One region of the Pandoraea oxalativorans genome, then DNA from elsewhere that is predicted to be linked to it. Evidence: predicted binding sites of a transcription regulator. Region 1 holds the regulator's gene; the other holds the start of a gene.
The links. The regulator sigma-54, encoded in region 1, starts transcription at its own class of promoters, with help from an activator protein. The targets are predictions, from matches to a motif close to TGGCANGNAANCTGCTTT.

Region 1 (3,125 bases):
TCGACGAACCGTTCGCGGGCGTCGACCCGATCGCCGTGCTGGAAATCCAGCGGATCGTGCGCTTTCTCAAGGACCGAGGCATCGGTGTCCTGATTACCGACCACAACGTGCGCGAGACGCTGGGTATCTGCGATCACGCGTACATCATCAGCGAAGGCTCGGTGCTCGCCGCAGGCACGCCTGACCAGATCGTCGCCGACGAAAGCGTCCGCCGCGTCTATCTGGGCGAAAATTTCCGGATGTAAAGCAGATTTTTCGCATGTAAACCCTGCCTCCGATAGGCGTCAGGGACGGTTCCGTTGGCGTGACAAAGCCTCTACAATGAAGGCGAGACCGCTATGAAACCGACTCTTCAACTCCGCACCTCGCAGCACCTGACCCTCACGCCGCAGTTGCAGCAATCGATCCGGTTGTTGCAACTGTCGACGCTCGAACTTCAGCAGGAAGTCGAGCACGCCCTCACCCAGAACCCGATGCTCGAACGCGAGGACGATTGGCTCGCCGGTTCGGTACGTGTGGGCACAGACGGGTCGCTACGCAACGAGCGAGGTTCGTCGTCCAGCGGTTCGAACGACAACGGCCCCGACGCCGCTAACGGTCACGACGAAGCACGCGAACTCGATGGCGAGGCCCGCTTCGACGACAACGCGCCGGATAACGGCAGCGACTGGAGCCTGAACGACTTCGCCCGCTCCGGCAGCGCATCGGACGACGACGACAATGCGCGTCCGCAGCTGCACGTCGACCATCCCAATCTGCGTGAACATCTGCTGGCTCAACTGCGCCTGACCAAGGCCTCACCGCGCGACCGCGCGCTGGTGGAATTCCTGATCGAATCCCTGGACGAAGACGGCTACCTTGGTAGCCTGCTCGACGAGATTCAGGCCGAAATGCCCGAGGAGCTGGCGCTCGAAACGGAAGAGATCAACGCGGCGCTGGCGCTACTGCAAAGTTTCGACCCGGCGGGCGTGGGCGCCCGCAGCCCGGCCGAGTGCCTGCGCCTGCAGCTTCAGCGACTGCCCGCAAGCGCTGTGCGTACGCTGTCGCTGCGCATCGTCACCGATCACCTGGAACTGCTGGCCGCGCGCGATTACACGCGTTTGCGCCGCCTGCTGGGTGTCGGCGAAGACGGCCTGCGCGCCGCGCATCAGCTGATTCGTTCGCTGGACCCGTTCCCGGGCTCGGCTTACGGCGCGCCCCAGGCCGACTACGTCGTGCCGGACGTGCTGGTACGCAAGCAGGGGAGCGGCTGGACGGCGGAGCTGAATCCGGAAGTGATGCCGCGTCTACGCATCAACGAGATGTATGCGCGCATTCTCCGAAATAACCGGAACGATCCGGGAACCGGCAACCTCCAACAGCAGTTGCAGGAAGCGCGCTGGCTGATCAAGAACATCCAGCAACGCTTCGATACGATCCTGCGGGTGGCGCAAGCCATTGTCGAGCGTCAAAAGAACTTCTTCACGCATGGCGAAATCGGCATGCGGCCCTTGGTTTTACGCGAGATTGCTGATACGCTGGGTTTACATGAATCCACGATTTCACGGGTGACAACGAGTAAGTACATGCTCACTCCATTTGGAACCTTCGAGCTTAAGTACTTCTTCGGATCGCACGTGGCAACGGAAGCCGGAGGCGCTGCGTCATCGACCGCTATCCGCGCACTCATCAAGCAACTCATAGGAGCAGAAGACCCGCAGAGCCCCCTTTCCGATAGCCGTATCGCGGAACTGCTGGCAGAGCAAGGTTTTGTGGTGGCGCGGCGCACTGTCGCGAAGTACCGCGAGGCCATGCGAATCCCCGCAGTGAACTTGCGCAAATCTTTGTAGGACAGTCCTGGTGCGCCATGTTGGCCGCTGGGGCATCACGCCGCAGTGCGACATTGCGTCACGTCAATGGCTCGCACCCTCGCTAGCCAGCGTCAACGTTGACGCGGCCTGCACTTCGGCATTTCAGCAAGGAGAGCAGCTATGAATCTGAAGATCAGTGGACACCATCTCGAACTCACGCCGTCGCTGCGCGAATTTGTCGTCAACAAGCTTAACCGCGTGTTGAATCATTTCGACCAGCTCATTGGCGCCGAGGTGATCCTCTCTGTCGACAAGACCAAGGAGAAGAGCGGACGCCAGATCGCGAGCGTCACGGTGTTTCTCAAGGGCAAGGAAATTTTCGTCGAGAAGTGTGACGAGAATATGTATGCCGCCATCGACAAGCTGATCGACATGCTCGACCGCAAGGTAATGCAGTACAAGGATAAGGTTCAGGATCACGGTCGCGAAGCCATCAAGCACCACGAACTTCCTCCAGAGGCGGAACCGCTGCAATAGCATCGTTCAGGCGTGGTCATCGCATTGGCTGATACCGACGAAAACCCGCAAGGAACCCCCTTAGCGCATATCCGTCTGTTGTAAGTCTGGCATCACCCACCGCGGGGCCGTTGAACGGCCCCTTTTGTATGGTTCGCCCCACTTCCGTGACTTGCCGCGAGCGCGGCGGCGAGTGGTCTATAATGCGAGGTCAATCGGGGGTTGGAGGGCGACCATGCGTTCGCCCGCATTACAAGATGAACCGTTTAGCCAAACTCATACTCGAGTCCAACATCCTGCTTGGACTGTCCGTTACCAGCAAGAAGCGCCTGTTCGAACAGGTCGGCCTCCTCTTCGAGAACAATGCCGGGCTTTCTCGCGCTGTGGTAACCGACAATCTGTTCGCCCGTGAGCGTCTCGGCTCGACGGGTCTTGGCGAAGGTGTCGCGATTCCGCATGGACGCATCAAAGGCCTGAAGTTTCCGGCCGCCGCGTTCATCCGCCTGGAAGAGGCCATTCCGTTCGAAGCGCCCGACGGTCAGCCCGTCTCCCTCCTGTTCGTGTTGCTCGTGCCCGAGCAAGCGACGCAGCAGCACCTCGAGATCCTGTCCGAAATTGCGCAGTTGCTCTCGGACCCCGAGATGCGCAGTATCCTGATCAACGCGCCCAGCGCCAACGATGTCCACGCCGCGCTGACGAACTGGAAGCCCTGAGTCGTCCCGCGTCGTCAGCGCACCGGTACGAATCGCCGCGAACACACACGAATTCCGTAGCTCCCACACCCAACCGAACGAGGCGACGCGGTGGAACTGACCGGCA
Region 2 (3,125 bases), 2.0 Mb from region 1:
GTTCATACCGGCGAGCGGCTGGCTGGCGGACCGGCTCGGGCCGCGTCGCGTGTTCCCCGCCGCCATCGCACTTTTCACGCTGGCGTCGGTGCTGTGCGCGATGAGCACGGGCCTCGGCATGTTCACCGCCTGCCGGGTGCTTCAGGGGCTGGCCGGGGCGATGATGGTGCCGGTCGGGCGACTCGTCGTGCTGCGCAATACGCCCAAGCCGGAGCTGGTGCGCGCCATCGCAACGATCACGTGGCCGGGCCTCGCCGCGCCGGTCCTCGGTCCCGCGCTCGGCGGTTTCATCTCATCGACGTGGAGCTGGCACTGGATTTTCCTGATCAACGTGCCGCTGGGCCTCGCGGCGTTCGCGGGCGCGTTGTGGCTGGTCGGCCCCTCGCCGGGCGAGCGCAAACCTTTCGATCGGCCGGGCTTCGTGATGAGTGGCGTCGGCGCGAGCTTGCTGATGTTCGGCGTCGAGTTGGCGAGCCGCACGCCCGCCGACTGGCCGATGGTGGTCGGTTGCCTGGCCGTCGGATTGCTCTCGATGGGCGGGGCGATCCGGCACTTCCTGCACACGCCGCACCCGCTCATCAATCTGGCGGCCATGCGCGTACAGACGTTCGCCGTGACGGTGTGGGGCGGTTCGCTTTTTCGCATGACGATCGGCAGCGCTCCGTTTCTGCTGCCGCTGATGTTTCAACTGGCGTTCGGTCTGAGCGCGGTGACGTCCGGCCTGCTGATGCTCGCACTCTTCGCGGGCAATCTGGGCATCAAGCCCGCAACGACAGCCATCCTTAAGCGCTTCGGCTTCCGTCGTGTGCTGCTGGGCAACGGTGTGCTTGTCGTGATCGGCTTCTTGATGTGCGCCGCACTGTCGTCGACGACGCCGTTCTGGATCGTCGCGCTCGTGCTGCTGTTCGGCGGCATCTGCCGGTCGATGCAGTTCACGACGCTCGCCACGATGGCGTTCGCCGACGTGCCGCCCGACGACATGAGCGGCGCCGCGACGCTGTCTTCCGCGCTTCAGCAGATGATGACGGGCATGGGCATCGCGCTCGGTGCGCTCATCCTCAAGTTCACGGAAGTGGCGGGTGCCGCACCGTTCAGCACCGCGAGTTTCCGTTGGACGTTCGTCGTCATGGCTGCGATTGCTTTACTCGCACTGATCGACGGCATACGCCTGCCGCACGATGCTGGCGCACAAGTCAGCGGACATAAATCGCCAGATGCCAAGCCGAAGGAAGCCGCTTGACGCACCGCATGCTGGCATCAAGTTGGTGCGCGCGGGGCGGCGGTCCCGCGTCATGCACTGGTGCGGTGCAGCAGATTTGACGTTTCTTCACTCCATTTTCGGGCATTTCCCATAGACAACTTCTGATCTTCTCCTTGCCAGACAATGCTCGGTGGCTGATGTCTCACGTGCTGGCACGCTTGTTGCGTAAGCGTTAGTGCCAGCGGCAAAGGCGTCGCCGGCAACGAATTCAGGTGCGACGTCGGGCGGGACAGCCTACGACGTACCCACAGGACAACGGCGTCCCTCTGTGCTTCGGCACGGATGGACGCCGTTTTGTTTTTCGGGCGCTGCAGGCGCAACAGGAGAAGACAGCATGCGCAAACCTCGTCTGGTCGTCATCGGCAACGGCATGACCGGCATCCGTACGCTCGAAGAGCTGCTTGAGATTGCGCCGAACCAATACGACATCACCGTGTTCGGCGCCGAGCCGCATCCGAACTACAACCGCATCCTGCTCTCGCCGGTGCTCGCTGGCGAACAGGCGTTCAAGGACATCGTGCTCAATCCGCTCGACTGGTACGCGCAGAAGGGCATCACGTTGCATTTGGGGCGCGAGGTCACACAGATCGATCGTCGGCGCCGCGTGGTGCGCTGCGCCGACGGCACCGAAGCGCCGTACGACCGTCTGCTGATCGCGACCGGCTCAAGCCCCTTCATTCTGCCGGTGCCGGGCAAGGATCTCGATGGCGTGATCAGCTATCGCGACATTCGCGACACCGAAATCATGATCGAGACGGCCAAAGTGAAGCGTCACGCGGTGGTGATCGGCGGTGGACTGCTCGGACTCGAAGCGGCGAACGGCCTGAAGCTGCGCGGCATGGAGGTCACAGTCGTGCATCTGGCCGACACGCTGCTGGAGCGTCAGCTCGACAGCACGGCAGGCAAGCTGCTGCAACAGTCGCTCGAAGCGCGCGGCCTTGTGTTCCGTCTGTCGCATCAGACGTCGGAGATTCTCGGCGACGAGAACCGCTGCGTGCGCGCGGTGAAGTTCAGCAACGGCGACGAAATTGCGGCGGATCTCGTTGTGATGGCCGCAGGTATCCGCCCGAATACCACGCTGGCCGAAGCGGCCGGGTTGCACTGCGCACGCGGCATCGTAGTCTCGGACACGCTGCAAACCTACGATCCGCGCATCTACGCCGTGGGCGAATGCGTGAGCCATCGCGGTGTGGCGTACGGTCTCGTCGCGCCGTTGTTCGAGCAGGCCAAGGTCTGTGCGAATCACCTGGCGCTCATGGGCATCGGCAGCTATCGCGGCTCGGTCTTGTCCACGAAGCTCAAGGTCACGGGCATCGATCTTTTCTCGGCGGGCGACTTTCTGGGGGGCGAGGGCACAGAGGAAATCGTGCTGTCGGACCCGGCGAGCGGCGTCTACAAGAAGCTCGTGATTCGCGACGACAAGCTCGTCGGTGCCTGCCTGTACGGCGACACGGCCGACGGTGCGTGGTACTTCAAGCTGCTGCGCGAAGGACGTACGTTGGGCGAATTGCGCGAGCGCATCATGTTCGGCGAGTCGAGCGTGGGCGACGTGGGCACGCAAGGGCAGAATCGCGCATCGGCCATGGCCGATACCGATGAGGTCTGCGGCTGCAATGGCGTCTGCAAGGGCACCATCGTCAAGGCCATCACCGAGAAGGGCCTGTTCACGCTCGATGAGGTGAAGAAGCACACCAAGGCGGCCAGTTCCTGCGGATCGTGCGCGGGTCTTTGCGAACAGATTCTGATGAGCACGCTTGGCTCGACCTACGACGCCGCGCCGAAGGAGAAGGCCGTGTGCGGCTGCACCGATCTGTCGCACGCGGATGTGCGTCGCGCAGTGCGCGAGCATCGCCTGACCACGCAC

Region 2: the regulator sigma-54 is predicted to act here: its motif matches at 1,412-1,429, upstream of nirB (nitrite reductase large subunit NirB).

The regions. Positions count from the first base shown of each region.
Region 1 covers NZ_CP011253.3:596,009-599,133, reverse strand. The annotation lists gene lptB (LPS export ABC transporter ATP-binding protein) at 1-245, shown strand, start outside; gene MB84_RS02790 (RNA polymerase factor sigma-54) at 339-1,829, shown strand; gene hpf (ribosome hibernation-promoting factor, HPF/YfiA family) at 1,971-2,327, shown strand; gene ptsN (PTS IIA-like nitrogen regulatory protein PtsN) at 2,564-3,019, shown strand; gene hprK (HPr(Ser) kinase/phosphatase) at 3,110-3,125, shown strand, end outside.
Region 2 covers NZ_CP011253.3:4,245,049-4,248,173, reverse strand. The annotation lists gene MB84_RS18705 (MFS transporter) at 1-1,240, shown strand, start outside; gene nirB (nitrite reductase large subunit NirB) at 1,596-3,125, shown strand, end outside.